One region of the Vibrio orientalis CIP 102891 genome, then DNA from elsewhere that is predicted to be linked to it. Evidence: riboswitches for the same ligand, from Rfam matches in the RefSeq annotation. Region 1 holds a riboswitch; each other region holds the start of a gene.
The links. Region 1 has a riboswitch for thiamine pyrophosphate ahead of thiC (phosphomethylpyrimidine synthase ThiC). Riboswitches for the same ligand answer to the same signal wherever they lie in the genome.
Positions count from the first base shown of each region.

Region 2: it holds a riboswitch for thiamine pyrophosphate, as region 1 does, so the genes downstream of both, thiD (bifunctional hydroxymethylpyrimidine kinase/phosphomethylpyrimidine kinase) here and thiC (phosphomethylpyrimidine synthase ThiC) in region 1, are expected to answer to the same signal.
Region 3: it holds a riboswitch for thiamine pyrophosphate, as region 1 does, so the genes downstream of both, thiB (thiamine ABC transporter substrate binding subunit) here and thiC (phosphomethylpyrimidine synthase ThiC) in region 1, are expected to answer to the same signal.

Region 1 covers NZ_ACZV01000001.1:148,992-159,577, forward strand. The annotation lists gene thiH (2-iminoacetate synthase ThiH) at 1-815, opposite strand, end outside; gene VIA_RS00725 (thiazole synthase) at 827-1,594, opposite strand; gene thiS (sulfur carrier protein ThiS) at 1,600-1,857, opposite strand; gene VIA_RS00735 (HesA/MoeB/ThiF family protein) at 1,913-2,668, opposite strand; gene VIA_RS00740 (thiamine phosphate synthase) at 2,670-4,070, opposite strand; gene thiC (phosphomethylpyrimidine synthase ThiC) at 4,070-6,010, opposite strand; TPP riboswitch at 6,177-6,275, opposite strand; gene crcB (fluoride efflux transporter CrcB) at 6,344-6,727, opposite strand; gene VIA_RS00755 (multicopper oxidase domain-containing protein) at 6,841-8,223, opposite strand; tRNA gene VIA_RS00760 (tRNA-Trp) at 8,498-8,574, opposite strand; tRNA gene VIA_RS00765 (tRNA-Asp) at 8,637-8,713, opposite strand; rRNA gene rrf (5S ribosomal RNA) at 8,746-8,862, opposite strand; rRNA gene VIA_RS00775 (23S ribosomal RNA) at 8,950-10,586, opposite strand, start outside.
Region 2 covers NZ_ACZV01000004.1:1,483,661-1,494,246, reverse strand. The annotation lists gene napH (quinol dehydrogenase ferredoxin subunit NapH) at 1-177, opposite strand, end outside; gene napG (ferredoxin-type protein NapG) at 177-944, opposite strand; gene VIA_RS10210 (cation:proton antiporter) at 1,182-2,969, opposite strand; gene VIA_RS10205 (phosphatase PAP2 family protein) at 3,137-3,892, opposite strand; gene VIA_RS10200 (hypothetical protein) at 4,254-4,448, shown strand; gene tenA (thiaminase II) at 4,490-5,155, opposite strand; gene VIA_RS10190 (ABC transporter substrate-binding protein) at 5,155-6,069, opposite strand; gene VIA_RS10185 (ABC transporter permease) at 6,119-6,874, opposite strand; gene VIA_RS10180 (ABC transporter ATP-binding protein) at 6,912-7,700, opposite strand; gene thiD (bifunctional hydroxymethylpyrimidine kinase/phosphomethylpyrimidine kinase) at 7,690-8,520, opposite strand; TPP riboswitch at 8,622-8,731, opposite strand; gene VIA_RS10170 (LysR family transcriptional regulator) at 8,884-9,774, shown strand; gene VIA_RS22345 (hypothetical protein) at 9,828-9,980, opposite strand; gene mrdA (penicillin-binding protein 2) at 10,372-10,586, opposite strand, start outside.
Region 3 covers NZ_ACZV01000005.1:2,203,572-2,214,157, reverse strand. The annotation lists gene tamB (autotransporter assembly complex protein TamB) at 1-894, shown strand, start outside; gene VIA_RS20755 (gamma-glutamylcyclotransferase family protein) at 910-1,257, shown strand; gene VIA_RS20750 (DUF2799 domain-containing protein) at 1,308-1,667, shown strand; gene fbp (class 1 fructose-bisphosphatase) at 1,747-2,763, opposite strand; gene mpl (UDP-N-acetylmuramate:L-alanyl-gamma-D-glutamyl-meso-diaminopimelate ligase) at 3,074-4,429, shown strand; gene VIA_RS20735 (flavin prenyltransferase UbiX) at 4,438-5,064, shown strand; TPP riboswitch at 5,207-5,320, shown strand; gene thiB (thiamine ABC transporter substrate binding subunit) at 5,375-6,382, shown strand; gene thiP (thiamine/thiamine pyrophosphate ABC transporter permease ThiP) at 6,392-7,996, shown strand; gene thiQ (thiamine ABC transporter ATP-binding protein) at 7,980-8,684, shown strand; gene yjgA (ribosome biogenesis factor YjgA) at 8,791-9,318, opposite strand; gene pmbA (metalloprotease PmbA) at 9,426-10,586, shown strand, end outside.

The sequences.
Region 1 (10,586 bases):
ACCGACTTTGGTTGAAGACCACCTTCGCAAGGACGTAAACGCGGAAAAGAAATTGAGTAACGCGTTTGCCAATAGGTTCGTTCAAGATAATCCAAATGAGCGGCGACGTAAAAGCAGTCAGCGCGCCACTCTTCCAGTCCAATCAAGGCACCTATACCAATCTTATCAATACCTGCTTTTGCTAAACGATCTGGCGTATCCAAGCGGTATTCAAAATCCATCTTATTACCACGAAGATGGTGCTCGGCATAAGTCGAGGGGTGATAGGTTTCTTGATACACCATCACCGCATCCAAACCGAGAGTCTTAAGCTCTGCGTAATCGCTTTGGTCTAGAGGTTGAACCTCCATCGCCAAATAATTAAAACGTTGCTTAATCGTTGGCACCATGTCGCGGAAATACTTCATCCCAACTTTGGTTTCATGCTCCCCAGTTACCAATAGCACACTATCAAACTTCATGCGTTTAATGGCTTCTACTTCAGCAATAACTTCGTCTTTATTAAGCGTGCGGCGTTTGATTCTATTCTCCATCGAAAAGCCACAATACGTACAAGCGTTAGCGCACAAGTTAGAAAGGTACAATGGAATATAAAGCGACATGGTATTACCAAAACGCTTGCGAGTTGCCGAGTATGACAACTGCGCCATTTGCTCCAAGTAAGGTTCCGCAGCAGGTGAAATTAGTGCTTTAAAATCTTCCAAGTCACGCTTGGGTTTATTCAATGCGCGCACGACGTCTTGCTCGGTTTTGGCGTAAATCGACATCGAGATATCGTCCCAATTGAGCTGTTTAAACTGTTCGACGAAACTCATGAACACCTCACTTATAGCTCATCCAAAAAGGAAGTCAGTGGGCTCGATGCAACAGCGTGAGACACCTTACCAGCAAGACCCGCTTCATACGCCATACGACCTGATTCTACCGCCATCTTAAATGCCTTCGCCATCGCTACGGGATCGCTCGACGCAGCAATTGCGGTATTTACCAGTACGGCATCTGCGCCCATTTCCATCGCACGCGCCGCATGAGAAGGTGCACCAATGCCCGCATCTACAACTACTGGAACATTGGCTTGGTCGATGATGATCTCTAGGAAGTCGTGAGAAACAACGCCTTTGTTGGATCCGATAGGCGCGCCCAACGGCATTACTGCTGCACAGCCAACTTCTTCTAAGCGCTTACACAAAACTGGGTCTGCATGACAGTAAGGAAGTACAATAAACCCCTGAAGTACCAGTTGTTCTGCCGCGGCAAGAGTCTCTATTGGATCGGGCATTAAATATTTCGGATCTGGGTGAATTTCAAGTTTTAGCCAGTTGGTACCCAATGCCTCGCGCGCAAGCTGAGCAGCAAATACTGCGTCCTTGGCATTCTTTGCACCTGATGTATTGGGTAGCAAGTTAACGCCGGATTCAACTAGTGGCCGCAAAATATCATCTTGTTGGTCATTAATATCTACACGCTTCAAAGCCATGGTAGCCAGTTGCGACCCTGACACTTGAATCGCTTTAGCCATCAACTGGCTATTAGCAAATTTTCCTGTGCCCGTGAACAGTCGCGATTTGAATTGTTTATCTCCAATTTTTAGCATCGACGTTAGCCCCCTGCGATCGCTTGAAACAGAGAGATACTATCTCCCTGTGAAAGTACTGTGCTCGCCCACTCACTGCGCGGCACAACATTATTGTTGATTGCAAAAACACAGCCAATTTCAGGAAGTTCAAATTGACTGATGATTTGCTGTAGATTCGAACCAGTTGCAACTTGGTGTGATTGCTCGTTAATAGCAATGGTTATCACACCTGTATCAGCAGCAAACTCTGGTGTAGTTGATTGTTGTAACGATGATGTCATTGCTTGCGACTCTCATATTGTTCGATATTAGGTAAAGATGGATGCGGCCCTATGGCTAAGCGCAAACTTGGCATTGCTTATCTTTCTGTATCTGCATGGTTTGCCACTGCATTCGTAGCCCATCAAATAGATGCAATTGAAATGGTTTCACGTGAAACATTCCTGTCGATAGCCTTTGAATAGCAGCGAGAGCTTGGTAATTACCAAGAGTACCTACCACCGGACCAACAACACCACTATCAGTGCAACTGTTAACTTGTTTGAGCTCATCAAAAGGATAAAGGCAGCGATAACACGCCTTGTCCTCATCAGCCCCTTGATAATCAAACACAGCAAACTGCCCTTGCCAGCCAATTGCAGCAGCGGAAACTAATGGTGTACTACTTTCAAAGCAGACTTGATTGATAAGCTGTCTAGTCTGCATATTGTCACTGCAGTCGAGAACCACATCTGCCAGCATAACCTCCAATTTAAGTTGAGCTTTTTCCAGCCGTTTAGTTATCGCACGTACTCGAACCATAGGGTTGAGCTCAGCGAGATGCCTTACTGTCGCCTCGGTTTTCGCTACTTGGAGGTCTTGTTCACGATAGATCACTTGCCTCTGTAAGTTGCTGCTATCTACCTCGTCATCATCAACGACCACTAGCTTGCCGATACCAGCCGCAGCTAAATACAAACTCGCTGCGCTACCTAGCCCACCACAACCAATGATCAGCACATGCGACTTGCTCAACTGCTCTTGTCCATTTTCAGCTATTTCTGGCAAAGCTATTTGACGTCGGTATCGGAGAAATTGCTTATCCGTGAGCATGCTAGCCTCTCTTGGTATCCGCCAATTCACTATTCTGATCAGTAAACGTTAGCTGTCTTTCCTTCATCAGTTGTGCAAAAAACTCGATAACGGACTGAGCTGATTCTGCCAACGTAATAGCACGCACGACTGCCAAGCTAGAAACGCCCGTTTGCCAAACTTGGTCAGCATTAGATTGGTCAATGCCACCAATTGCGACCGTCGGAAAACCGAGTAAATCGCCACTCACTGCTTTGTCTTTTGAAGAACGGAAAGCACGCTCTGTGTTTCCATAAGGAATGCTATCAATTAACTTTTGGTACAACGCCAAGCGAACTAAACCTTGTGGTTTAGATGGCATCTGTTTTGTGGTGGTTGGGAAAATATGCCCTAGCGCGATGTAGCTAGGGTGAATTTGTACGATGCGCAGTAGCTCGTAATAACCATGAGTAGAAAGACCGAGACAGATACCGGCTTTGGTTAGCTGAGCTAAATTCGATTCTTCTATGTCTTCTTGTCCTAGGTGAACACCGTAAGCCCCATGTTTAATCGCTAACTGCCAATAGTCATTGATAAACACTTGCGCCTTGTACTGCCGACCTAGCTCAATTGCTCGAATGATCTGTTGTTCTAAATCGGCTCGCAGAGGGTTCTTGATTCGCAGTTGAATGGTACTAATACCTAAAGGTAGCAAACTCTCGATCCAAGCAACATCATCAACAACTGGGTAGAGCCCTAGACCTTGTTTGGTTAGGGTTGGAAAGTTGACGTCCTCTCCTTGTGCAGACCATCCTACTTGAATGCCAAGTCGGTTATCTTCCAATACTGGGGTTGGGAAATCATCAAATTGGTCAGCCCATAATGTAGACCTTCCTTCGTCAAGGCTGTCACTCAATAATGTTTCACGTGAAACATTCGCTTGTTGAGTTAGCATTCCTCGAGCAAGTGTTAACGCATCTTCGATAGGAAAATCGAGTACTATCAGCGTTACTATCCAAGCAAGGTGATGTTCAGGATCGAACATTGCGTTGACTTTGAACTTAACAGAAAGCGCTCTCACTTCATCATTAATTGGGTGACGCCAGATATCTAGATAAAGCGCTTCGTCCTTTTCACCGGAAACCTGGCTATCAGCAATACCAATAAAAATTGTTTTCGATGGTTGCCTTGCACACGCTTCCACCGACAACGCTGAGCGATAATAAAGCGCAAGTGAACACTCAGGTTCAGAATCATACCCATCGATAAGATCAGTCGTTATGTGTGTAATCTGTTGGTCGCGAACAAGCTGAATAGATTGAGTTGGGCTAACACCCAACTCAAAATCTTCGATGCAAAAACCCTGCTCTTTCGCCAACAACAAGCATTGTTGAACTAAACCGGTTAGTTCAATCAATGATGACGGAATAAGGATTTTGCTCATTAATCACTGACCTCGGCATGTGCTGCTGGGTGGTATAGCTCAGAGCCCGTTTCTCTAAATTCTTGCGATTTTTGACGCATACCTTCAAGTGGGTCATCAAGCATTTTGATTGAGATTGCTTGGTCCGCAGCAACTTGCTCAGTGTCTTTCGCATACTCTCTAACTTCTTGAGAGATCTTCATTGAACAGAACTTAGGACCACACATCGAACAAAAATGGGCAACCTTACCCGACTCTTGCGGTAGGGTTTCATCATGGAAAGTACGAGCGGTTTCAGGGTCGAGTGACAAGTTGAATTGATCTTCCCAACGGAACTCGAAGCGAGCTTTAGAAAGCGCGTTATCTCGAACTTGTGCACCAGGGTGTCCCTTAGCTAAATCAGCAGCGTGTGCAGCAAGCTTGTAGGTGATCATGCCTACCTTCACGTCTTCTTTGTTTGGTAAGCCTAGGTGCTCTTTTGGTGTTACATAACAAAGCATCGCACAGCCATACCAACCAATCATGGCGGCACCAATACCTGAAGTAATATGATCGTAGCCAGGAGCGACGTCTGTCGTCAGTGGACCAAGCGTGTAGAACGGTGCTTCATGACAATGCTCTAATTGCTCTTCCATGTTCTCTTTGATCATGTGCATTGGAACATGGCCAGGACCTTCGATAATGACTTGTACGTCGTATTCCCAAGCAATCTTGGTCAACTCACCAAGGGTGCGAAGCTCAGCAAATTGCGCTTCATCGTTAGCATCGGCAACCGAACCAGGACGCAGACCATCACCGAGAGAAAGTGCCACATCATACTTAGCACAGATTTCACAGATCTCTCGAAAGTGGGTGTATAAGAAGCTTTCTTGGTGATGCGCTAAACACCATTTCGCAATGATAGAACCACCACGAGAAACGATACCAGTAACGCGTTTTGCAGTCATTGGCACATAGCGAAGTAGTAAACCGGCATGGATAGTGAAATAGTCAACACCCTGCTCAGCTTGCTCAATCAGAGTATCGCGCATCACTTCCCAGTTAAGGTTTTCGGCAACACCATTCACTTTCTCAAGCGCTTGGTACATAGGTACAGTACCAATCGGAACTGGACTATTACGCAGAATCCACTCGCGAGTTTCGTGAATATTACGTCCAGTAGAAAGGTCCATAACGGTATCCCCACCCCAACGCGTCGCCCACACGAGCTTCTCTACTTCTTCCTCAATCGAAGAAGTGACCGATGAGTTACCGATGTTGGCGTTCACTTTGACCAAAAAGTTACGCCCAATGATCATTGGTTCGGATTCTGGGTGGTTAATATTAGAAGGGATAATCGCGCGACCTTCGGCGACTTCTTTACGCACAAACTCAGCGGTAATGTCTTTTGGAAGATTCGCTCCGAAGCTTTGACCCGGATGCTGTTGATTCAGCACTTCATCACGGTATTGAGCGCGCCCCATATTTTCACGCAGGGCGATATATTCCATTTCTGGGGTGATTATACCTTTGCGAGCATAGTGCAATTGAGTCACGCACTGCCCATCTTTGGCACGTCGAATACGAGGTAGATTTCCGTAACGAAGCTCGTCTAGCGTTTCATCTTCTAAGCGCTCCTTGGTGTATACCGAGCTTACCTCATCAAGTAACTCAGTATCGGCACGCTCTTCAATCCACCCTTCTCTTAGCTTAGGTAGGCCCTTGTAAAGGTCAATGGTGTGTTCTGGGTCTGTGTATACCCCAGAGGTATCGTAAACGCGTACGGGCTCATTAGGCTCGAAAATAGGCGCTTCTTTTGTGCCTCCAATAAGGCTATCAGCGAGTGATATTTCGCGCATCGGTACGCGAATATCAGAACGTGAGCCTTCAACATAGACTTTGCTTGAATTTGGGTACGGTTGTACCGAAAGAGTATCAATAAACTGTTTTGCTTCCAGTCTCGCTTGCTTGCGACTCGACATAGCATTTTTCCTTGCTTTGTTATTCTTAGATAAAAAGTAACGGGATAAAAATGCTTGGCGGAAAGATGCGACAAGAGGAATCGAATTATGAGCTAGGTTAGCTTGCGCTAATGACCCCATAACGGTATTCGATTATTTGATAGGTAAACTAGATAGAATTCTAGTGTAGATATCTTCTCTTGTTCCCTTCGCAGATATTAATCTGATCAGGTTCAACGGATCCCGAATTAACGGTCTCAGCCCTATGGCACTCCGACAAGTAGAACCAGTATATAAAATCGGCTTGGTTAAACCAAGCCGACCTGATTAAAAAAGTGTCACTTTTTAACAGTGCTAACTTTTGAGTAGCAATTGAAAGCCAATCCAAGCAGCAGAAATGCTGAGGACGACATTAAGTAGAACGTTAAGTCCCATCTTAAAAAATGCACCTTGCTGCATAAGGAGCACGTTATCCATAGAGAACGTAGAGAAGGTGGTTAAAGCGCCTAGAAAGCCAAGACCAATAATCTGACGCCAAGGTTCTGTGGCGAGCATTTCATTTTCAAAAGCTGCAATCAAAAGCCCCATAATAAATGAACCGACGACATTAACCGTTAGAGTTCCGTATGGGAATCCGCGTCCTAGTAGTAATGCGCATAGTTCAGCAACCAAATATCGTGAACACGCGCCAAAAGCTCCACCAATCGCAATGAAGCCTAATATAGAAAGCTGTCCCATCATTTTCTCCAGTTAATATTTTTGTACATCTTAGCCGTCTGCCAGCCTATTTTTACAAGTTTAAATCAACAACTAGCCCAATAAACTAATGAAAATTTAAAACGTTACAGGAGTCACTTTACTTCGATGTACCCCATAAGCCCTGTTTTCATATGCTCTATGACATGACAATGATACATCCAGCGCCCTGGGTTATCAGCAACAAATGCGGCTTTCGCACTGCCATTCTTACCAAGTAGGACAGTGTCGGTATGAAACGGCTCAGTCACTTTTCTACCATCTAACTCAAGTACAGTGAACGTATGACCATGAAGATGAATGGGATGATGGTATTGAGTGACGTTCTTGAGATTAAATATATAGGTCTTTCCGAGATCAAGCGTCGCTAGAGGTGCAGGAATATTATCTTTACTCATCCCCTCCCAAGCGCGTTTATTGGTCAGCCAGAATTTAGGTATCACTTTACCATCTTTGCCTACTGGGCTTACTGCACCTTCCCATTCAAAAACAAAGTCTATTTCTTCAGCACGATCGAGAGCTAACGCAGGAACCGGATTAAGAGGCAATATTGGGATCGGTTGCTGATCTGGAAGATCCGAGGCGATCACTTGAAAGTCGCACAAAGAAAATGGAAAGCGCCCTTTCATTTGACGTACGTATACACGCTCTCCTGCTTTCGGAGCAGTAAAAGCAATATCAACCCTCATTCCTGGTCCTATCTTGTGCTGTATGAGCTTATCGGGCGTTTTAATAGGGTTTCCATCAATTGCTATCACCCAGGCATTAACACCTTCTATAGCAATAGGGTAAGTGATTGTATTATCGACATTAGCAATTCTAAGCCGCGTTGTAGCGTTGGCCTTAAGAGTATACGTCGGCTCATGAGTGCCATTGACACTACTCCACTCACCCGGCGTTCCCATACGAGCGCTAAGACGTGGGATCATTAAGTCTTTCCACTGACCTTGCTTATCTAGGTGCCAATGTTTGAGCATCAACTCATGCTCCTCATCAAACTCAACAGGAACAACTTCTTCGACGATAATTAAACCAACTAAGCCCATACCAAGCTGCTTTACGCTATTCATATGTGGGTGGTACCAAAATGTGCCAGCGTCAGGAGGCGTAAAGCGATAGACAAAGGTTTCACCTGGCATTATCGGGGGTTGACTAAGAAATGGCACTCCATCCATTTCTATTGGGATTCTAAGTCCATGCCAGTGAATCGTCGTAGACTCAGATAGCTTATTGGTAAACCTAATCGTAACCTCTTGTCCCTGACGACAACGGATAGTTGGAGCGGGTATTTGCCCATTAAAGCCTAAGACATTGGTTTGAAAACCTGGTACGAGCTCTGCCGTTGTAGGCTCAGCGGTAAGATCATATACCAAGGAGCCATTACTACTTTCTGTTCGAGTTACTGAACACGCTGGTAAGATACTCATCGCTGAAATAGCCAAGCTAGATTTGATGAAATGACGACGTGAAATATTCATAAACTTAGAGGTTACTGAGTAGGTTATACTCGTAACTGTAACACCTTGATATTAATAATTCTCAATAAGATTAAAGTTTGAGGAGTGCCAGATCCTTAAACAAAAAAAGCCTTAGTCGAAAGACTAAGGCTTTTAATATGGTAGAGATGAAGCAACTCAATCTCCCAACACGCGCTGTTTTTTGGTAAGTCGCGGAATCCGCTGCTCTGCCAGTTGAATACTTCAACACCAGAAAGCAAAAAAGGCTCCAGCCTTTCGACTAGAGCCTTAAATATGGCAGGGGTGGAGAGATTCGAACTCCCAACACGCGGATTTGGAATCCGCTGCTCTGCCAATTGGAGCTACACCCCTGTAGAATCTTTTCAAATTGTAGATTCAAAAAAACCTCGCTATAAGCGAGGTCTTCAAATAAGTGGCGGAGCGGACGGGACTCGAACCCGCGACCCCCGGCGTGACAGGCCGGTATTCTAACCAACTGAACTACCGCTCCGCACTGGTTAGACTCTAGAGTCTAAATTTAAAGCCTGGCGATGTCCTACTCTCACATGGGGAAACCCCACACTACCATCGGCGCTAATTCGTTTCACTTCTGAGTTCGGCATGGAAGTCAGGTGGGTCCAAATCGCTATGGTCGCCAAGCAAATTCTTAAAATTCGGAAAGCTGTTTAAGTTCTTAACACATTCAATATTCTTGTATTGAGTCCATCAAAACCCTTTGGGTGTTGTATGGTTAAGCCTCACGGGCAATTAGTACAGGTTAGCTCAATGCCTCGCAGCACTTACACACCCTGCCTATCAACGTTCTAGTCTCGAACAACCCTTTAGGACCCTCAAGGGGTCAGGGAAGACTCATCTCAGGGCTCGCTTCCCGCTTAGATGCTTTCAGCGGTTATCGATTCCGAACTTAGCTACCGGGCAATGCGTCTGGCGACACAACCCGAACACCAGAGGTTCGTCCACTCCGGTCCTCTCGTACTAGGAGCAGCCCCCTTCAATCTTCCAACGCCCACGGCAGATAGGGACCGAACTGTCTCACGACGTTCTAAACCCAGCTCGCGTACCACTTTAAATGGCGAACAGCCATACCCTTGGGACCGACTTCAGCCCCAGGATGTGATGAGCCGACATCGAGGTGCCAAACACCGCCGTCGATATGAACTCTTGGGCGGTATCAGCCTGTTATCCCCGGAGTACCTTTTATCCGTTGAGCGATGGCCCTTCCATACAGAACCACCGGATCACTATGACCTGCTTTCGCACCTGCTCGAATTGTCATTCTCGCAGTCAAGCGGGCTTATGCCATTGCACTAACCACACGATGTCCAACCGTGTTTAGCCCACCTTCGTGCTCCTCCGTTACTCTTTGGGAGGAGACCGCCCCAGTCAAACTACCCACCAGGCACTGTCCACAACCCCGATTCAGGGGTCAATGTTAGAACATCAACACTACAAGGGTGGTATTTCAAGGACGGCTCCAACGATACTGGCGTACCGTCTTCAAAGCCTCCCACCTATCCTACACATGTAGGGTCAATGTTCAGTGCCAAGCTGTAGTAAAGGTTCACGGGGTCTTTCCGTCTAGCCGCGGGTACACTGCATCTTCACAGCGATTTCAATTTCACTGAGTCTCGGGTGGAGACAGCGTGGCCATCATTACGCCATTCGTGCAGGTCGGAACTTACCCGACAAGGAATTTCGCTACCTTAGGACCGTTATAGTTACGGCCGCCGTTTACCGGGGCTTCGATCAAGAGCTTCGACCGAAGTCTAACCCCATCAATTAACCTTCCGGCACCGGGCAGGCGTCACACCGTATACGTCATCTTACGATTTTGCACAGTGCTGTGTTTTTAATAAACAGTTGCAGCCACCTGGTATCTGCGACTCTCGTTAGCTCCATCCGCAAGGGACTTCACCGACAAGAGCGTACCTTCTCCCGAAGTTACGGTACCATTTTGCCTAGTTCCTTCACCCGAGTTCTCTCAAGCGCCTTGGTATTCTCTACCCGACCACCTGTGTCGGTTTGGGGTACGATTCCTTATAATCTGAAGCTTAGAGGCTTTTCCTGGAAGCATGGCATCAATGACTTCACACCCGTAGGTGCTCGACGTCGTGTCTCAGCCTTAAAAAGAGCCGGATTTACCTAACTCTTAAGCCTACGCACTTGAACCTGGACAACCGTCGCCAGGCCCACCTAGCCTTCTCCGTCCCCCCATCGCAATTATAAGAAGTACGGGAATATTAACCCGTTTCCCATCGACTACGCCTTTCGGCCTCGCCTTAGGGGTCGACTTACCCTGCCCCGATTAACGTTGGACAGGAACCCTTGGTCTTCCGGCGAGGGGGTTTTTCACCCCCTTTATC
Region 2 (10,586 bases), on a different contig from region 1:
AAGCAGCAGGCTAGATGAAAGGTTGCCTTTTAGAATCCCAATCGTTGGACCAAGTAGAAACAGCCCAATCACGCCAAACTGACACAAGCGGCGTAAAATCAAAAAGCGATGAGCATGCCACCAGCCAAGTTTTTGCCTTGCCTCTTTACCCGCGTCTTTCGCCAAATTCTTAGCCATTACTTGCTCCCTCCTAAGGTTTCTAGTGCCCCAGATGGAATCACCCTATCTGGTTCACTATTGCCAAGAGGCTTAGTCACTTCTTCCCAACCCAATTGGTAGTGAGAGCCCATTTTTCCCTTCGCAAGTTCGGTTGGAATAATCTTAATCGCTGCCACTTCAGTAACACAGGCCTGCTCACATTTACCACAACCGGTACATTTATCGGAGTGAACGGTAGGAATGAGCTTGGCGTGGTAACCAGTACGTTCATTACGAATATGTTCAAGCGTAATCGCCTCATCCACTAACGGACAAACTCGATAACAAACGTCACAGCGCAGCCCTTGCCAGTTAAGACAGGCTTCATGGTCAATGAGCACTGCCGTGCCCATGCGTGCATCATCAATATCCGTCAAAGAAGGATCGAGAGCGCCACTCGGGCAAGCAACAACACAAGGAATGTCTTCACACATCTCACAAGGGATATCGCGGGCGTTAAAGTAAGGTGTACCTGACTCTACAGATGAAAGTAATGTCGCGAGTTTTAGCGTGTCATAGGGGCAAGCTTGAACACAGAGTCCGCAACGTGTGCAGGCTTTTTCAAACTCTCCTTTAGCCAGCGTCCCAGGCGGACGAACGGGCACTCCGCTGCCGTCTCGCGCTTGTGTTTGTACTGACTGTAAACCCAAGATAGTTGCTGCGGCGCCCACACCTGCAGCCGTTCGCGCCGTATCGCGTAAAAATCGCCGACGGCTTTCAGAAGTTGTCGTTTTAGGCTTGCTCATCACATTGTCCTAGTTGAAGCCTCTTCTAACAGAGTACTTCTCTGTATTCGGCTTCTTATACGTATAACCATGTTAATTGTAGTTGTTTACGCTCTAGTTTATGTGAGTTGTCATTGTATTCGACCACCCCAAAAGAGGTAGTCACAAGCTTGATTGCGTTAGATCAAAAATGGAGATGGCTATGCATCACAAATCGTTGAAATAGGCACTAAAAAGCAATGGCTATAAGGTTAATCGTTAACTCTCTTTCACTAATGAAATGACAATATCACCACTCGCAGGCGAGGATTCATCCGCTTGAGCCAACACTTGGATCTGATTTTTACCATTAACAATAAACAAAGGGACCACTGTTGCCGATTTATACTGCTCTTGGTAATCCTCGTAGCCAAAGCTATCACTGAGCTTGGTGTGTTTAATTTCAGCGCCTTGGCTGATTAGACTCGCCAGCTTTTTGTAACTTGTGCTACCTCCTAGCAACAAGGAATAGGCATGTTCCGAGTTATGACTGTGCTTATCTAACCTCTCTTGCTCTTTCTTATCTTGCAGGCTAAACACTTTACGATGACCAAATTCATTCGAGAAATGAACACTCGCCACCGAGTTTAAGTGCTGGTCGGGGGTCACCGCTAACACCTGCCCTATCCCAATCAAATCAAGGTATTCATCAGCATGACTCGATGTTGGATTGCCGTAATAGCTGTCAAAGCCACCCATTCGCGCTTTACTGACGTAGTCCCAGTTGGTGTCTGACATAAGCACGCGGCAGTCATAGGTTTGAATCGCTTTACCCAAGGTTCTCGCGACGTCGTTAGCGCCAACAATTAGAAAGCCTCTCGGCGCGGGCTCAGCAACTCCAAGTAGATTGGCAACCGGACGAGCCGTGGCACTTTGTAGTACCACGGTGCCGATGATGACCATGAAAATAAGCGGCACCAGTAGATTGGCTTGCTCAACATTTTGCTGAGTTAACTTAATGGCAAATAGAGATGACACCGCTGCCGCAACAATGCCTCTTGGTGCCACCCAAGCAAGAAAGGCTTTCTCTTTAATCTCTAGATTACTTCGCATGGTGGATAAGAAGATTGAAACTGGGCGCGATACCAATTGAATGACAACAAACAATGCTAGTGCCGCCCAACCTAGCTGAGCAAAATCCGTTAACTCAACTCGAGCCGCAAGAAGAATAAACAAACCAGAAATAAACAAAATAGTCAGGTTTTCTTTAAAGTGAAGAATATGACTGATGTTGACTCCCTTAGCGTTTGCCAACCAAATACCCATCACTGTCACCGTCAACAGACCCGACTCATGCTCTAGATAATTCGAGAGTGCAAACACACCGAGCAAAATCGTCAGCACGGCAAAAGGCTGTAAGTATTCCGGTAACCAGTGGCGGCGAATCATAGCGGCAACTAGCACGCCTGCAGCGATGCCTACGGAAAAACCAATCACCATAATCAGACCAAATACCGCTAAGCTGTGCATTTGACTATGCGAGACAATAAACTCGTACACCATCACCACAAACAGCGCACCCAGAGGATCAATCAGTATCCCTTCCCAACGTAAAATATTGGAGAGTTTAGAGTTTGGTCTGACCGTTCGTAATAAAGGGACAATCACAGTGGGTCCAGTGACCACCGTCAGGCTGCCGAATAAGAACGCCAATGACCAATCTAGACCTAACAAATAGTGCGTCGCTACGGTGGTAATAATCCATGACACCACAGCGCCAAGCGTTACTATGCTCCAAACACTCTTACTGATCCCTTTAATCTGCTTAAAATTTAGAGTTAAGCTACCTTCAAAAAGGATCACGGCTACTGCTAAAGAAATCACAGGAAAGAAGAGGTCCCCTAACGCTTCTTGGGGAGAAAACAAGCCAAGCACAGGGCCCACTAGTAAACCAGCGATGAGCAGAAATAAAATAGCAGGAAGTTTTAGCTGCCATGCCACCCATTGGCAAATCAAACCCAGTAAGCCAACACTAGCAAGGGTTAGCGCAATCGTCTCCGAAGTCATTGAGTATCCTTATAACGAGCGAAGTAGAATTTTCGATACTAAACAGCGAACAATAGTTAGACAACAATGCCAAATGAAACCTAACCAAATCATTACTGTTTATTTATAGACTGTTAAATAAAAAAGGGCTCTAAACTAGAGCCCTAAGTTGGTATAGGTGAAATCAACTAACGATGAACATGGGTAGGATACTTCAGTCTCAGCATCACCCATTGACCTAATTGAGAAAAGCTTGGCATCAAGGTATAAACGGCAGCAACAAATAGAATCGAGCCAACAAGATCGATTGGCCTATGCATGCCCAGCCATAGACGGCTATAACCAACACAGATGGCCCACACACCAACCATTAACGCCAAACCGTAGCGTTTATGCTGCATAAATAGCCCGCCAAAAAATGCTAAACAGATGGATGCAAAAATTGTGTGCCCTGAAGGGAATGAGTAATCTTTTTCACCTTGCCAGTGACTGGTGCGCCACGGCGACACCTGCTGTGAGATTTCGTTGATCACCTCTTCTTTCTGTATCGCATCTAATTTGTAGAAATGTACAGGGTTAGGAATGAGAAGTTGGTGAGTTAATAATTCAGTGTAAGGTCTTGGGCTTTCTGTGACATGTTTAAGGCCAGTCTTGGCAGCAAAGCCGATAACAAGAATCACCCCAAGTTGGAAAAGCTTAGCCAAAAATTCGCGATTGAAGCCGATGACTTTCCAGCTCATGAGTACAAGGATTGACAAGGTAATAAGAAAGCCTTTAGAACCTGCGGACTCAGTAATGGCCGTAAAGCTAACTCCTGTTGCGTCACTGACCTCAGATAAAAGATCGATGTGACTAACAAATAGAGACATTGGCGCAATAATGAGCAAAAAGCCAAGTAATAGCAGTAGGCCTTCACGTTTGTCTTGGAATATTTTTTTAATCATCTGGAATCACAGCAAGCAAAAAACTCGATTCAGCATAATAGTCGAGAACACATGGGAAATTTATCAACTTAATGTCAATTTGGTGAAAGATAGAGCACCCTCGCTGACCACATCACAAATATACATTTGCTGACAAAGCCTCATCATTTGGCATATAACTCGCAGAATGTCGGTTGCACCAAGCAGCAACAGTATCGCGCCCTCTACCTCTTGGCTGTGCACAGTTAAATTAAGATAATTAAGCTATAAGTGTGATTGCATAACCAAGAAGACTCCTTTAATCTCAAAAATACAATCGCTCATCGCATCATATTTATGCTGGGTAGCTTATCGGCTAGGTGATTGTGAGGAGGAAAATAGTGTGATTGAAGAACGTGACTTTGAACGCATACTTCAGTGTATTGAGGATCTAAGCCCAAGGCAGAAGAGACGTCTGTCTTTAAAACTCAAGTCTACGATGGCTGACCAAACGCTCAGCCATGCGTATGAACTTATCACTCAAGAAGAGCTTGATATGTTGGCAAAAAGAGAACTTGCTGAGGAAGAAGGAAGCTAGCACAGCAATATGTGCGCTTACTCCCCTCCCCCAGAAAAGGTCTATAGGTTGGCATCAATCCCTTGCTGCCAGAATGCTACTTCCATTCTAGTTGCTGTCTTAAAGACATGAATTAGGTTTTGCCCCTTCTGACTATTGCTCTCTATCTCTTCGAGTAACTGATCAAAGTGTTCTGCGCCTTGAGCCACTCCAGACTGAAACTCCTCACCACCGTAAAGTTCTATCCAGCTTCGATAAGGATTGCCTTCTAACTGGGTATCAGAACTTTCTAACAGGGCTTTACCAATCACCGCATAACCGATCGAGCACGGAGCCAATGCAGCATACAGCTCAACGAGATCACCCGTCATACCTGCGTCTAAAACATAGCGAGTATAAGCAACAGTACCAAAGTCTTCAGGCTCATTCTCCAGATCCGCTTCCGTTAGTCCCCACTGACCACAATAGGTCACGTGATGGTTGATTTCTGTCTCAAGTAGATCAGAAACGCTCGGTAATGCACGACGCATATCTTCAAGATTACGTGCTTTGTAAATCGCCAGCGCGTAAGCACGTGCATATTGCTTGAGGAACAGAAAATCCTGCTTCAAGTAGTGTAAGAAACACTCTTGAGGTAACGTTCCGACGGCCAATTGCTGAACAAAACTGTGCTGTGTATACTCTTGCCAATCAGCTTGGCAAGCGGTAATTAAGTCGCTGTATTTCATCAGTTAATCTCCGGCACGTAGTCCGCGGCTTTCGGCAAGGTTTCAATCAGCTTCTGTGAGTACATAAACTCGGCATAGTCATCGTAACGTTTATGATCTACCGCTGATGGACGCAGCGCAAAACGCGTCAATGTATCGTTCCACGCACGCTGGTTGAGCTCGTTATTGAGCGTATCTGGCGAGTAAGCAACAAACTCTTTCCATGATTGCTGCGGGTGGTTAACAATATAAGTCGTTGCCTGCTCAAGCGCTTTATTGAACGCTTTGATTGCCTCTGCATCATAGCTTTTCGCATTGGCAACGAAGACTAACTCATCATAAGTCGGCACACCGTGCTCTTCAGGATAGAAGGCTTTGGCTTTGTAGCCTTCAAGTTCCAGTTGATTAGTTTCGAAGTTACGTAACCCGCCCCAAATCGCATCCACTTTGCCAGATGCCAGAGACGATGACAGTGCCCAGCCGACATTAATGATGTTTACGTCGGAAAACTTCACCCCTTCTTGACCCAGCATGGTGCCAATCGTTGCTTCCTCATTGCCCGCAATCGCGATACCAATGTTCTTACCTTTTAAATCGGCTAGAGTGTCATTCTTACCATTATCTAGCACCATTAGTGTGTTCAATGGAGTCGCAATTAAGGTTGCAGAGCGAATAAGCGGTAGACCCGCAGCCACGTCGATAGTGAGGCTTGGTTGATAAGAGATAGCCAAGTCAACTTTACCCGCCGCCACCAATTTTGGCGGTGTGCTTGGGTCAGCCGGCTCTTGAATATTCACTTCAATACCTTGTTGCTTGAAGTAACCACGCTCTTGCGCTATCACAATTGGCCCATGGTTTGGGTTGACGAACCAATCTAGCATCAGAGTAAGCTCTTTATCCGCAGCAAATGCATTTACAGAAAATAGAGATGTCATTAGTGCCACTGCACTGAGTTTATTTGTCGTTTTCACGGAGTGTCCTTTCTTATTGATTTTCCCAAGGAATAAACTTTTTAAGTAATTTATCGGTAATGAAGTAAAGCGAAACGGAGAGCAAAGCGAGTATGAAGAGTGCGGCAAACATTTCATCAATGATCATTCGCGCATTGGCTTGCAACATTAGATAGCCAAGACCCGCACTTGAGCCAACCCACTCACCAACCACCGCACCAATTGGCGCAATGACCACGGCCACGCGGATGCCTGAAGCTAATGTTGGTAACGCCGCTGGAAGCTGAATATGTTTTAGTAACTGCCACTTACTCGCCCCCATGGTTTTAGCTAGGTCCAAATAGCCCGTTAGAGTATTTCTAAGTCCGTCATAGCAGCAGGTTGTCACCGGAAAGAAGATAATGATTGCGGCCATAACCACTTTGGATGCAATGCCATAACCTAGCCACAGCATCAATACTGGTGCGATGGCGAATACAGGGATAGCCTGACTGGCAATCAGGACCGGTAGCAACCAACGCTTAAGCGGCTTAAACAGCAACATTTGCAGAGCAAACATCAGTCCCATTCCCAAGCCCAGTAATAAACCTAAAATGATCTCTTGCCCGGTGACTAAGGTGTGCTTCATCAACACATCAAATCGCGTTACAAGCCGAGAGAGCACTTCCATGGGCGCAGGCAAGATAAAGCTCGGCATATCAAAGGTAACAACCACGGCCTGCCACAAGCCAAGAATGACCAAGAGGCTAATCACTATTCGAGCCACTGGGTGCGTCATTTGTCGCGTCATATCACTTTGGCGTTGAGCAATTTTGAGACTCGATAGTTCACTCATAATCTTGCTCCAACTGAGTCAAAATGGCTTGTTGCAACTCGGCGCACTGTGCATCAATGGTTCTTGGAGGTTGCGCATCAGGCACGGATAACCGCTGCGCATGAGCTGGACGACCTTGAAGCAAATACAGTTGGTCTGCGAGCCTGACCGCTTCTTGCGGATCATGAGTAATTAAGACCACTGTCTTATCTTTAAGTAAGCTTGCCGATAAGTTCTGCAACTTATATCTGGTAACGGCATCCAGCGCGGAAAAGGGCTCATCCATTAACACCACCGGTTTGTCTTGCATCAGCGTACGAGCCAAAGCGACACGCTGACGCATACCACCTGAAAGCTGCGAAGGCATTGCCTGTTGGTAATCTGCCAAACCAACAGAATCCAGTAATCGCTCGGCCTGTAGCTGGCTTTCTATTGAACTATGCTCCGTTGCATCAAACTTGCGGCTTAGCAGTACGTTGTCCAAAACATTTAACCAGGGGAGTAACAGATCTTGTTGCGCCATATAGGCCACCTGACCTTGCAAAGAACGACCATGGGTGAGGGCTAGTTGGCCTGTCCACTCGACCTTGTCACTGAGCAAACCAGCCAAATAACGCAGCAGTGTCGTTTTGCCACATCCACTTCGACCCAATAAACATGTCCATTGACCAGCAGGAACAAACATATTGAGGCCAGATAAGGTCGCTATTTGGCTGTCTCGATAGAGCAGGTGCGCATCGTGTAACTCAATACCAATTGCCTGTGCTGAGTATGAAGTCGACGATGGGTTACTAACGGACATTTGTATGGCCACAGAAGAAATGATGCACGGGCCCGTGACCTTGGCCCACCTCTAGCTTGTCCGCATTGGCAATAGCCTGAGAAATATACTGCTTACCAAGATAAACCGATTTGTGCAGACGGTTACCTTGAGCCAAATATGAAGCAATCGCCGAGGACAAAGTACAACCTGTGCCATGAGTGTTTTTCGTCGCCACTCGCTTAGCGCTAATCAACTCGCTACTTTCAGCCATGATGAGTAGATCATTACTGTTGTCGTCTTTCTCTAAGTGGCCGCCTTTAAGCAGTACAGCTTTGGCGCCAAGTGCACGAAGCTCACTGATCATTGCTCCCATTTGGTCCTCATCTTGCGGCACTGCGCCACCAATTAAGGCAGCGCCTTCCGGCAAGTTGGGCGTGATTAAGTCAGCAAGCGGTAGTAACTCTTGCTTGAGAGTTGAGATAGCGTTGGTTTCAAGAAGAAGGTCACCACTGGTCGCAACCATGACTGGGTCGACCACAAGGTGTTTAGGTTGGTACTGACGAATTTTATCGGCAACCACTTTGATGATCTCAGAATCTGCCAACATACCAACTTTGACGGCGACAACATTGAGATCGGTAAACACCGCATCCAATTGACTTTTTATATGCTCAAGAGGAATCGGGTGAATAGCAGATACACCAAGCGTGTTTTGCGACGTGATAGCGGTAATCACCGAACATGCGTAACCACCCGTGGCAGAGATTGCTTTGATATCGGCTTGAATGCCTGCACCGCCGCCGCTGTCTGAGCCCGCGATGGTTAATACGATTGGAGTCGTGTCTTGTGAATGTGGCATTATTGCTCCTACTACAAGACGTACAGGAACTCTCGGCCACGAAAGAAGGGATCAGAAAATGAGGTGATCAATCCATCGAATACGAGTGCACAAACCAGTAAGGTAATGTGCGCATAGTTCCCTACGTCAGTGCTAACTGAATCAGGTTCAACGGGTCTCGCATTGCGATCTCAGCCCTTTCCATAATGGTTAGGCTCCCCGACTATTTCCCGCAGATGATAACAATAAAATTAACGTAATTGCATCATTTGCTATCAAAAATCCATTTTGAGTCGTTTCAAAGTGTGTTTTAAACCTTCACTTCTTGAATTTTTTGTTATCGTTTAAACTAAACAAGATAATTTTTTATTATGAGTAGAAGCCATGTTGAACCCTATCTGGTTGAAGACGTTTGTCACTCTTATCGACACTGGTCACTTCACCAAAACCGCTGACAAATTATTTATGACACAACCGGGGGTGAGTCAGCACATTAAGAAACTAGAACAAGCCTGCGGACACGCTCTGATAAAAAGGTACAACAAAAGTTTTGAAATTACTGAAGCAGGGAAAACGGTCTATGACTACGCCAATCATTTAGATACTCAGCAGGCGCAAATGCTTCAATCCCTTAATCAGGATGACCCTCGTTCCGGCACTGTTTCCCTTTCATGCTCTGGCTCTTTGGCACTATCACTTTACCCTCGACTGCTTGATTTACAATGTAAATACCCTCAACTAATTACCTATTTAGAAGCGGCTCCACATCATAAGATTCTTGCAGAAATCATCTCTGGGGATATGGATTTGGGAATCGTGACACATGAACCTTCAGACCCAAGAGTAGATTCAGAACAATTTGGACAAGAGCCTCTTTGTTTGATGATGCCTAAGCCACTGGCAACCAAGGCACTCGATGAAGATCAGCTAAAAAAAATAGGGCTAATTCGTCACCCTGATGCTGAGCACTACCTTTCACTCTATTTTTCACGTTGTGGTGAGGAAGAACTAGAAAGAGTTAATATTCATAAACTACCAATCACGGGCTATGTTAATCAACTTAACCAGATTTTACTGCCTGTCGCTAAAGGGCATGGATTTACCATTCTGCCTAAAAGTGCTTTAGATACTTTTCCACTTAGAGAGCAAGTTGCGATTTACCAACCTCATAAGGAAGTTATCGAAACACTCTACCTACTCACTAAGCGTCACCGACAACTTCCAGCAAGATTTAACACCGTGAAAGATGTGATTCGAGAACAATTACAAAGATAGCAAAACTAAAAAAGGAGCCACTATCGGCTCCTTTTTCTCTCTATTTTTGCGCTTTATGCTTCGAGAACGTCTTCACCAGACATTTCTGAGATGAGCAGCAAATCCGCTTCATCAAGCTTCATGCCGAGAACGGGTAAACCGTGTTGAACAACCCAGCAACCTAAGAATACGAATACACCTAATGCGAATAAACCTAGTGGTAACATAGCCAAACCTCCTCCATGGTTATCAGACAATGTATCGATAACTAGAAAGTGCGACTATTTAAAGAGGGGAAAAGCAAAAGGCCTTTGAAAATACTTAATTCTTATACGTTTTTGATGGCACTCTTAGCGGGTTGGACGCTAAGCCCTGTGTCTCTCTGCGTTCAGTTTGTTCGTATTCACTCTGGGAGTTTACTCAGTCTCTACACCTTAAAGTTATGTGGGATACCTTTTCAATATAGTTATACCGTACATATGAAGCAACTATATTTAGTGCTTAATTGTTTAAAGATCACAAATTTTATGCCTTTGAGCGCATAATTATCCTCAAACTATCTGTAGAACTAAAAAAATGGGGCACAACGCCCCATTTAATCTACTCAAGCTTTTCGATTTAGGTCTGATGCTGCTTTGGTTTATCATCATTGCCAATTTCGAGGTAATCAAACACCTTACGTATAAACGGAGCGCCAACCTTTGAGCCACCGTTACCATGTTCAATCACGACAGTCGCGACATATTTTGGCTGATCGCATGGAGCAAAAGCGGTAAATAAACCATGGTCGAGTAAGTCATAACTCAGCTCTTTAGAGTTGTAGACCTGATCTT
Region 3 (10,586 bases), on a different contig from region 1:
AAAGTCAAACCGGATATGACCATTTCGGCATCGCCTCAGCATGCGCGGATTGATGGTGATATTGCTTTGCCATGGGGAAGAATTGTTGTTGAAGAGTTGCCACCAAGTGCGATTGGGGTATCGAAGGATCAGGTATTGTTGAATGATCAATTAGAGCCAATCGACAAAGAGAGCCCTGTTCCTTTTATTCTTGAAACCAATATCAATATTAAGATTGGCGATGACTTTAAGCTGTCTGCCTTTGGACTTGAGGGTGGTTTAGTCGGTAACCTCAATGTGGCCCAGAAAGATAAAGGCCCGTTTATTACCGGCGAGATCAATATCGCAGATGGCTCTTATACCTCATTTGGTCAAGATCTGTTGATCCAAGAAGGTAAGATCTTAATGAATGGGCCCGCGGACCAACCATACGTTCAAATAACGGCGATCCGTAACCCAGACAACACTCAAGATGATGTAACCGCTGGTGTGAAAGTGACAGGGCCTGCCAGTGAGCCAACGGTGACGATTTTCTCGGATCCTGCGATGCCGCAAGCTAATGCGCTCTCTTATCTGCTGCGTGGCCAAGACATTGATGGTGAAGCGGGGGGGAACTCCATGACCACCACACTAATTGGTCTAAGCTTAGCCAAGAGTGGGCGTGTGGTCGGCGAAATCGGTGAAGCATTTGGCGTACAGGACTTACAGCTTGATACTGCTGGTAGTGGTGATGACTCACAAGTGACGGTGAGTGGCTATGTGTTACCTGGGCTACAGGTGAAATATGGAGTCGGTATTTTTGACTCTGTGGGCGAATTTACGGTGCGATATCGTTTGATGCAGGATCTCTATGTCGAAGCGATTACTGGTGTCGATAGCGCGGTGGATCTGCTTTATCAATTTGAGTTCAACTAAACAATAGGAGTCTCGATGCAACATTTGGTTTTTGTCTATGGCACGTTACGCCATGGAGAGTGCAATCATCATTTATTGTCTCAGGCGCAATGGTTAGGCAAGCATACTACTTTGCCAATCTACTCACTTTATGATCTTGGTGCTTACCCAGCCGTAATAGAAGGGCATAGTGCCATTATTGGTGAAGTCTATCTTGTTGATGAAGAGACATTAGCGCAGATGGACTTGTTGGAAGATGTTCCGGTGACTTATCGGCGAGAGCCTATTGAGACAACATTTGGTCAGGCTTGGATCTACCTATATCAAGATGTCAGCCAGTTGGATGTAATAATTTCGTCCGGAGACTGGTCTCTTAAGGTGTAGCTTGGTGCACAAACGTGATTGGCACTGAGTGTTCGAATAAGGAGATACTGATGAAACCCCTATTTGTCGTTATAACGTTAATGTTGGATGGCTGTGCGGTTGAACCAACGCCGATGACCAAGGCTGCCAGTGATTGGGCTGACTATGGTCAGCAGCGTGCGGAACAAGGCTTTCTCAAGCAGTCAGAAAGTAAATTGGCTAAGTTAGACGCGCAAGGCTACTTAAATTCAGAGCTTTATTTGGCTTATAACAATGGTTATGAACAGGGTAGAGAAGTTTACTGTTCACAAAGTGCCTATCTGTTAGGTGTGATGGGCAAACCCTATCGCGGAATTTGCGAACGATTGGATCCGTTCTTCTATCAAGATTATGTCTCTGGTAAGAACTCGACTGCGGGGTCACCGTTTTAGCCCTCGCCGTGAGTGTTATATCGAGAAGCAATAAAAAAGAGTCGAACTTGGTCGACTCTTTTTTGTTATCGCTCTTTGGCTACTTTTCTTCGCGGTTAAGCTCTAAGAACTGTTCCACTTTTTTCACCATATTCTTCGAGCCAACAAAGAATGGTACACGTTGGTGTAGCTCAGTTGGCTTGATATCCATAATGCGCTGAACACCATCAGAAGCAACGCCGCCCGCTTGCTCAATGATGTAAGCCATTGGGTTACATTCGTAAAGTAGGCGTAGCTTGCCATTAGGGTGACTTTGCGTGCTTGGGTAAAGGTAAATACCACCTTTAAGCAAGTTACGGTGGAAGTCAGCCACCAATGAACCAATGTAGCGAGAAGTATAAGGACGGTTCTCACTCGGCTCACTTTCCTGACAGTACTTGATGTACTTCTTCACACCCATAGGGAAGCGAATATAGTTACCTTCGTTGATCGAGTAAATACTGCCATCTTGAGGGATCATCATGTTTTCATGAGATAGGCAGAAGGTGCCAAGTGATGGGTCGTAAGTGAAACCATTAACGCCATTACCGGTTGTGTAAACCAACATGGTTGAAGAGCCATAGATGACATAACCTGCCGCAACCTGTTTGTGGCCGGGTTGAAGGAAATCTTCTTCTGTTGGAGGTGTGCCGATTGGTGACACTCGACGGTAGATTGAGAAGATCGTCCCAACAGAAACGTTGACGTCGATATTTGATGAACCATCGAGTGGATCCATCAGAACAACATATTTCGCATTTTTGTTGAGTTCTTTGTTAAACGCTACAGCCTCATCTTCTTCTTCACTGGCGACACCACACACCTGATCGCGTGCTTCTAGCGCAGCCTTAAACTTATCGTTGGCATACACATCCAACTTTTGTTGATCTTCGCCTTGGACATTTTCAGTGCCGACTGCACCTGTAATATCACCGAGACCTGCGGCATTGATTTCGCGGTTAACGATTTTAGCAGCAAGACGAATAGAAGAGAGTAGGGATGATAGATCACCGCTTGCGTGGGGGAAGTCCGCTTGTTTTTCAACAATGAACTCGCCAAGGGTGCGCATTCCAGACATGGTTTTTCCTTAAAAAGTCGCTCTAATAGTAGGGGGATGGGTAGTAGGGATCTCTACGGATCTTTTAGGGTTACCCGTGTTTAAGTGTAAGAGTTAGATCTTTTTATTGGTAATGAACTAACTGATTGAGATCTCAATTTATTTGTCGACCAATAGGTTTACTTACATTTATTCATCTAAGGGCCAATAGCTGGTGCAAGAGTGAGCAACTAGATAGATAAAGCCGATTTTGCCTGCTCAAAGTGGTTCGCTTTTGGCGGCTTTATCGCCATAATGAAGAACTTATTTTTGCCTAGGACAAGGTCAGTATATGCATATTCATATCTTGGGAATTTGCGGCACATTTATGGGTGGCGCTGCGGTATTAGCTCGTCAGCTTGGACATAAAGTGACGGGGAGTGATGCTAACGTTTACCCGCCGATGAGTACCCTATTGGAGTCTCAAGGTATTGAAATTATTGAAGGCTTTGAACCTTCTCAGCTTGATCCTGCACCTGACCTTGTCGTGATCGGTAATGCGATGAGCCGCGGTAATCCATGTGTCGAACATGTACTGAATAGTAACTTGCGCTATACCTCGGGCCCTCAGTGGTTGCAGGAGTTCCTATTGCATGATCGCTGGGTGTTGGCTGTCTCGGGCACGCATGGCAAGACGACCACCTCAAGTATGCTTGCTTGGATCCTTGAAGATTGCGGCTATCAGCCAGGTTTCCTGGTTGGCGGGGTGCTGGGGAACTTCGGTGTCTCAGCGCGTCTTGGCGAAAGTATGTTTTTTGTCGTTGAAGCGGATGAATATGACAGTGCTTTTTTCGATAAGCGCTCGAAGTTCGTTCACTACCATCCAAGAACTTTGGTGATGAACAATCTAGAGTTCGATCATGCAGATATTTTCGATGATTTGGAGGCTATTAAGCGTCAGTTTCACCATTTGGTGCGTACTGTTCCTGGTAATGGACGCATACTGGCACCCAAACAAGATATCGCTTTAGAGGATGTACTACAGCGTGGTTGCTGGAGTGAAACTGAGTTTACTGGTCAGCAAGCTAATTGGCGTGCAGAAAAACTGATCGCGGATGGCTCTGAGTTTAAAGTCTTCTTCCAAGATGAAGAAGTTGGCATCGTGAAATGGGACCTTGTCGGCGACCATAACGTTGATAACGCACTGATGGCAATTGGTGCCGCGCGCCACGTCGGAGTAACGCCAGATTTGGCCTGTGAATCACTGGCTAAATTTATCAACACTAAGCGTCGTCTAGAATTAAAAGGTCAGGTCAATGGCGTGACTGTCTACGATGATTTCGCGCATCACCCAACCGCGATTGAACTGACTCTTGGTGGCCTACGTAATAAGGTTGGCAGTGACAACATTATTGCCGTGTTAGAGCCGCGCAGTGCCACCATGAAGCGTGGCGTACATAAAGATGCGCTGGCTGCTTCATTGGCTAAGGCGGATCAAGTATTTCTCTATCAACCTGACAGTATTGATTGGTCGGTAAAAGATATTGCCAGTCAGTGTCATCAACCTGCTGACACCTCTGCTGATGTCGATGAGCTGGTTGCGAAGATTGTGTCTCACGCTCAAGCGGGGAGTCATATCTTAGTGATGAGCAATGGTGGGTTTGAAGGCATTCACGGCAAGTTACTGGAAAAATTAGGCGAAAAATAGTTATTACCATGAGTAAACAACAAAAAGCGATTACATTAGCGTTTACAGGGGCATCTGGTGCCCCGTACGGACTGAGACTACTGGAGTGTTTGTTAGCAGCAGACTATCAGGTCTATTTGCTGATCTCTTCCGCTGCGCGTGTCGTGCTCGCAACGGAACATGGTTTAAAGCTATCGGCTAATCCTGATGTGGCTAAACAAAGCTTGGTTGAGCATCTCAACTGTGACCCAGATAAGCTGGTCGTGTGCGGTAAAGACGATTGGTTCTCTCCAGTGGCTTCAGGCTCTGCGGCGCCGAAACAGATGGTGGTTTGTCCATGCTCAGCAGGAAGTGTCGCCGCGATTGCTCATGGAATGTCTGACAATTTGATTGAGCGCGCTGCTGATGTAGTGATGAAGGAACGCGGTCAGTTATTGCTGGTGGTACGTGAAACGCCATTTTCTACCCTACATCTAGAGAACATGCATAAGCTGTCTCAGATGGGGGTGACGATTATGCCAGCCGCGCCGGGTTTCTATCATCAGCCTAAGTCGATTGAGGATTTAGTCGACTTCATGGTTGCGCGTATCTTGGATCATCTGGGCGTAGAGCAAGGTCTTGTTCCACGTTGGGGCTACGATCCCCGTCATATTTGAAGTCGCAGCGTTGTTGACTGCTCAAATTCACCCAAATCAAATAGAGCACCTATGTTCATTGGGATGAATTTGCTTGTCGCCTAGCTGCAACTCCAACTATTTAGGGGATGGCTATTGAGTCTCATAACTATTACAATTTGACCGTTACTCATCGGGGAGCTATTCATTGTTTCAATGAAGCTGAGATCAAGCAAGGCTTGGGACCCGTGGACCTGAACCAGATAATGCTGGCGTAGGAATTGAGTTTGGATCTATCTCTTATCGATGTATCCCTCAAACCTGTGCCGCTCATACAAGGAGAGAGCGAGCAGTGAAAAACACTCTAAATACCCTTTCAATCAGCACTCTAGCGGCTGTTACTCTAGCTTCATTTTCAGCAAGCGCGGCAGATAACACACTGACGGTTTACACTTACGATTCATTTGCAGCAGACTGGGGCCCAGGCCCAACGGTTGAAAAAGCGTTTGAAGCAAAGTGTGGTTGCGACGTGAACTTTGTTGCCTTAGATGACGGTGTTTCGATTCTAAATCGACTGCGCCTAGAGGGTGGCAACAGCAAAGCCGATATCGTACTTGGCCTAGACAATAACTTGATGGCGGAAGCTAAGGAAACAGGTTTATTGGCGCAGCACAATGTTGACACTGACTCAGTGACACTGCCTAACGGTTGGAATGACAAGACGTTTGTACCGTATGACTTTGGCTATTTTGCCTTTGTTTACAACAAAGAGACGTTGACGAACCCACCAAAGAGCTTAAAAGAGCTAGTAGAGTCACGTGATGATTTGAAAGTGATTTATCAAGACCCGCGTACTTCGACACCGGGTCAGGGGCTAATGTTGTGGATGAAGTCAGTCTACGGTGATGATGTCACAGAGGCATGGCAAAACCTGGCTAAAAAAACCGTTACGGTTACCAAGGGCTGGTCAGAAGCTTACTCTATGTTCTTAGAGGGCGAGTCTGATCTGGTACTTTCCTATACCACCTCGCCTGCTTATCACTTGATTGCAGAAAGTGATGAGAAGTATGCTGCGGCTGATTTTGCTGAAGGTCACTACACTCAAGTTGAAGTGGCAGCCAAGGTAAAAGGTTCTAAAAACGAGAAGCTAGCTGATGAATTTATGAGCTTTATTCTGAGTGATGAGTTCCAGTCTACAATGCCAACCGGAAACTGGATGTATCCAGTGACTGACGTTGAGTTACCTAAAGGTTTCGAAACTCTGACAGTACCTAGTCAAGCTCTAAGCTTTAGCGCTGATGAGGTTGCTCAGAATCGCAAATCTTGGATTCGTGAATGGCAAAGTGCATTAACCTTCTAAGGCTTTCTTTTGCGTAAAACACCTCTCATTGGTTTATGGGTCGCGATATTCATCGCGACCTTTGTTGTTTCAGCGCTGGCTGCATTGTTGATCAACGCTGAGACCTTAAATATCAGCTTAGTTTGGAACGATCCTTACTATCGTCATGTGACTAAGTTTAGTTTCTACCAATCTTTTCTCTCGACGTTACTGAGTGTCGGTTTTGCTTTGCCTGTTGCTCACGCCCTTTCTCGTCGTCAGTTTGTCGGCAAGACGCTGCTGCTAAAACTGTTTGCCACCACCTTAGTGCTGCCAGTGTTGGTCGGGGTATTTGGTTTACTGGCCATTTATGGCAATAGTGGTTTACTTGCTAGCTTATTTAAGTTTCTAGACAGTAAGCTGCCTTTCTCGATTTATGGTTTGAATGGCATCTTACTCGCCCACGTGTTTTTTAATCTTCCTTATGCGACGCGGTTGTTATTACAAGCGTTGGAGTCTATTCCGCAAGAGCAGCACAAGTTATGTGCCCATCTAGGGATGGGGCACTGGGATAAATTCCGCTGGGTTGAATGGCCTCGCTTACGTCAGCAACTGCCCCACGTGAGTGGTTTGGTGTTTATGCTGTGTTTTACCAGTTTTGCGACTGTGATGGCATTAGGCGGTGGACCAAAGTCGACCACCATCGAGCTAGCGATCTACCAAGCGATTAAGTTTGACTTCGATTTACAAGCAGGGGCACTGCTGGCTATTTGGCAAATGGCGTTATGTGGTGTGATGGCTCTAAGTATTCAAAGACTTGCTAAGCCTGTCTCGGTCACGAGCGGCAGCCAAGCACATGCTCTTTTTCTGTCTAAAGATGGCGTGCTCTCGAAGTGTTGGGACTGGAGCTGGATTATCGTTGCAGTAATGTTGGTCGTACCGCCATTGCTGATGGTGGTGCTGAGTGGCGTCAACAAAGAAGTGATTAATGTCTTAACCGATGCGCGCTTTTGGTCTGCTCTCTGGGCGTCAATTAAAGTTGCGACACTGGCGAGTACCATCGCGCTATCTGCTGGGGTAGCGATTCTAATCACCAGTCGTAGACTGCGTCTAAATGATAGAGCAAAACGAGCCGATCACATTGAGCTGCTTGGAACGATTATTTTAGTTACCCCAGGCCTAGTGATTTCGACCGGACTGTTTCTACTGCTGCGATCGTTTACTGATGTGTTTAGCCTTGCTTTCATTGTGGTGGTTGCGGTCAATGCCTTGATGGGGCTGCCTTATGTGATTAAAACCTTGTCCCAGCCTATGCTGCATGTAGAGCAGCAATATCAGTATGTGTGTGCGAGTTTAGGTATGAGAGGCTGGCAACGGTTTAAAGTGGTGGAGTGGAAGGCACTAAGAAAGCCACTAGCGCATGCATTTGCCATCAGTTTTATGTTTGCTATCGGGGATTTGAGTGCGGTCGCGCTATTTGGTAGCCAAGAATTTCGTACCTTGCCCTTGTACCTTTTCCAGCTATTAGGTAGCTATCAGATGGAAGCCGCGGCAGTGGTATCAGTCACATTATTACTATTAAGTGTCGGGTGTTTCACCTTGATTGAAACGCTATTCAAAGTAAATAAAAAGGTCAAGCATGCTAACACTGAGTAACGTCGATTATTATTATCACAATGAGCTGTTTCACTTTGACGTGTCGGTTGAGCAGGGCTCGATTGTTGCCTTGATGGGGCCAAGTGGAGCCGGGAAGTCTACCTTGCTTGCCTTGGTGGCTGGATTTATAGAACCCGCAACAGGTTCAATTTGCGTAGAGCATACAGAAATTGTTGGCTTAGAACCTCATCAACGACCTTTTGCGATGCTGTTTCAAGAACACAATCTATTTGCCCACCTCACAGTACGACAGAATATTGGTTTGGGGCTGCACCCGGGCCTTAAGCTGAGCTGTGATCAGCAACAGCAAGTGGAGCTGGCGGCTACTCAAGTCGGAGTTGATGAGTATCTGGACCGATTGCCAGAGCAATTATCAGGTGGTCAGCGTCAGCGAGTGGCCTTAGCACGCTGTTTTGTTCAGCCCCATGCGATTTGGCTGTTGGACGAACCTTTCTCGGCGCTAGACCCTATTTTGCGTGAAGAGATGCTCTCTTTGGTCGCTAAGTTAGCCAAAGAAAGAAATATCACGGTACTTATGGTGACGCACCATATTAGTGATGCGAGAGCGATAGGCTCGGACTTTATCTTCGTTGCCAATGGTCAGGTTGAAGCGGCCGGAGAGATCAGCCAATTGTCATCCACTCATGCCAATCAGAGCTTGAGTGAATTTGTCAGAGCGGGTGAATGATCTAGGGAACGAATATTCGGTCATTCCTTAAAAGGAAGAATGACCAGCCAATTTACTGCAAATAAAAAGGGCTGGCATTTTCATGCCAATCCTTCATCTTTCGAGCTTATTGCTCTTCTTCGTTTAGTGCTTTTAGCACTTGGAAGATCTCACGAAACGCTTTTGCAGGTTTGCCTGACGCTTTCTCTTTCGCTGCTTGACGAGCAAGTTGACGTAGACGCTGACGATCGGCGCTAGGGAATTGCTCCATAACGTCTACGATTGCACTGTCACCCTCTTCAACGACACGGTCACGCAACACTTCAAGCTTATGCAGCTCTGCTGTTGCTTGAGAGTGTTTGTTACGTACTTTGTCTAATGCCGCTTGCAGAGGTTCTATCTCTTCAAAGCGCATCAGCTTACCAATGTACTGAAGCTGACGACGACGCGCTTCGTTTTTAAAGCGTTGCGCGTCTTTGATCGCTTCTGCTAAGTCTTCGCTTAAAGGAAATTTTTCTAGCACAGACGGCTTCAGGCTTGCGAGTTCTTCACCAAGCTTTTGTAGCTCTTCCATGTCGCGTTTCAATTCGGTCTTACTGACCCAAATGATCTCTTCTTCCTCTTCCCATGGCGCTTTTTGATTCTTACGTGCCATATTTCTGCCTTATTTGAACATCTATTTCTCTATTTTAACAAGAATCGTGGGGAGAAAGCGAAATTCTTGTTATTCTAATGGCAATTGATCTTAAGAAATAAGCAAATATGGACGTAAGACAGCAAGTGGCTCAACAGCGTGTTGAGTTGGAAAGCGCAGTAGCAAAAGCGTTAGAGATGGCCGCAGCGAAATCGGATGCGGCAGAAGTTGCCATCAGCAAGTCAACTGGCTTAAGCGTTTCAACCCGTATGTGCGAGGTAGAAAACGTTGAGTTTAACAGTGATGGCGCATTAGGTATCACGGTATACCGTAATCAACGTAAAGGCAGCGCTTCAACATCAGACTTGAGTGAAAAGGCAATCCAACAAACGGTACTTGCTGCTCTCGATATTGCTCAGTATACCTCTGAAGATCCATACGCAGGCCCTGCACCTAAAGAAATGATGGTGCAAGAGATCCCTGATTTAGATTTATTCCATCCAGATACGCCAGATCCTGATTATGCTGCTCAAGTAGCGATTGCGGCTGAACAACAAGCCCTATCGTACAGCGACAAGATTAAGCAAAGTGACGGTGCAAGCTATGACAGCCACTATGGATTAAAAGTGTACGGCAACAGTCATGGTTTGCTAGCAAGCTATGCCTCAAGTCGCCATAGCACCAGCTGTTGTGTCATTGGCCAAGGTGCCAATGGTGAAATGGAGCGAGACTACAGCTACACGGTAGCTCGTCATAAAGATGACCTATGGACACCTGAATTAGTTGGCCAGAAAGCCGCGGAAAAGACTGTGAGTCGCTTGGATGCACAGAAACTGAAAACCGGCAAATACCCAGTGATGTTTGCCGCTGACGTAGCTACAGGTTTACTCGGCCACTTAGTCATGGCGATCAGTGGTGGTAACCTTTACCGTAAGTCGTCATTCCTATTAGATCACCTTGGTAAGCAAGTGCTACCTGAATGGTTCAACGTATCAGAGCGTCCACATGTGCTACGTGGTTTAGCATCAAGCCCATTTGATAGCGAAGGTGTGTTTACTCAAGACCGCGAAATTATTACCGATGGTGTTCTGGCAACTTACCTGCTGACAAGCTACGCGGCACGTAAGATGGACATGACTCCAACAGGCCATGCTGGTGGTATCCACAACTGGTTTGTTAAGTCGACTGGTCAGGACTTCGACCAGATGCTCAAAGAGCTAGGCACAGGCCTACTGGTAACAGAAGTGATGGGCCAAGGCGTTAATATTGTTACTGGTGATTACTCTCGT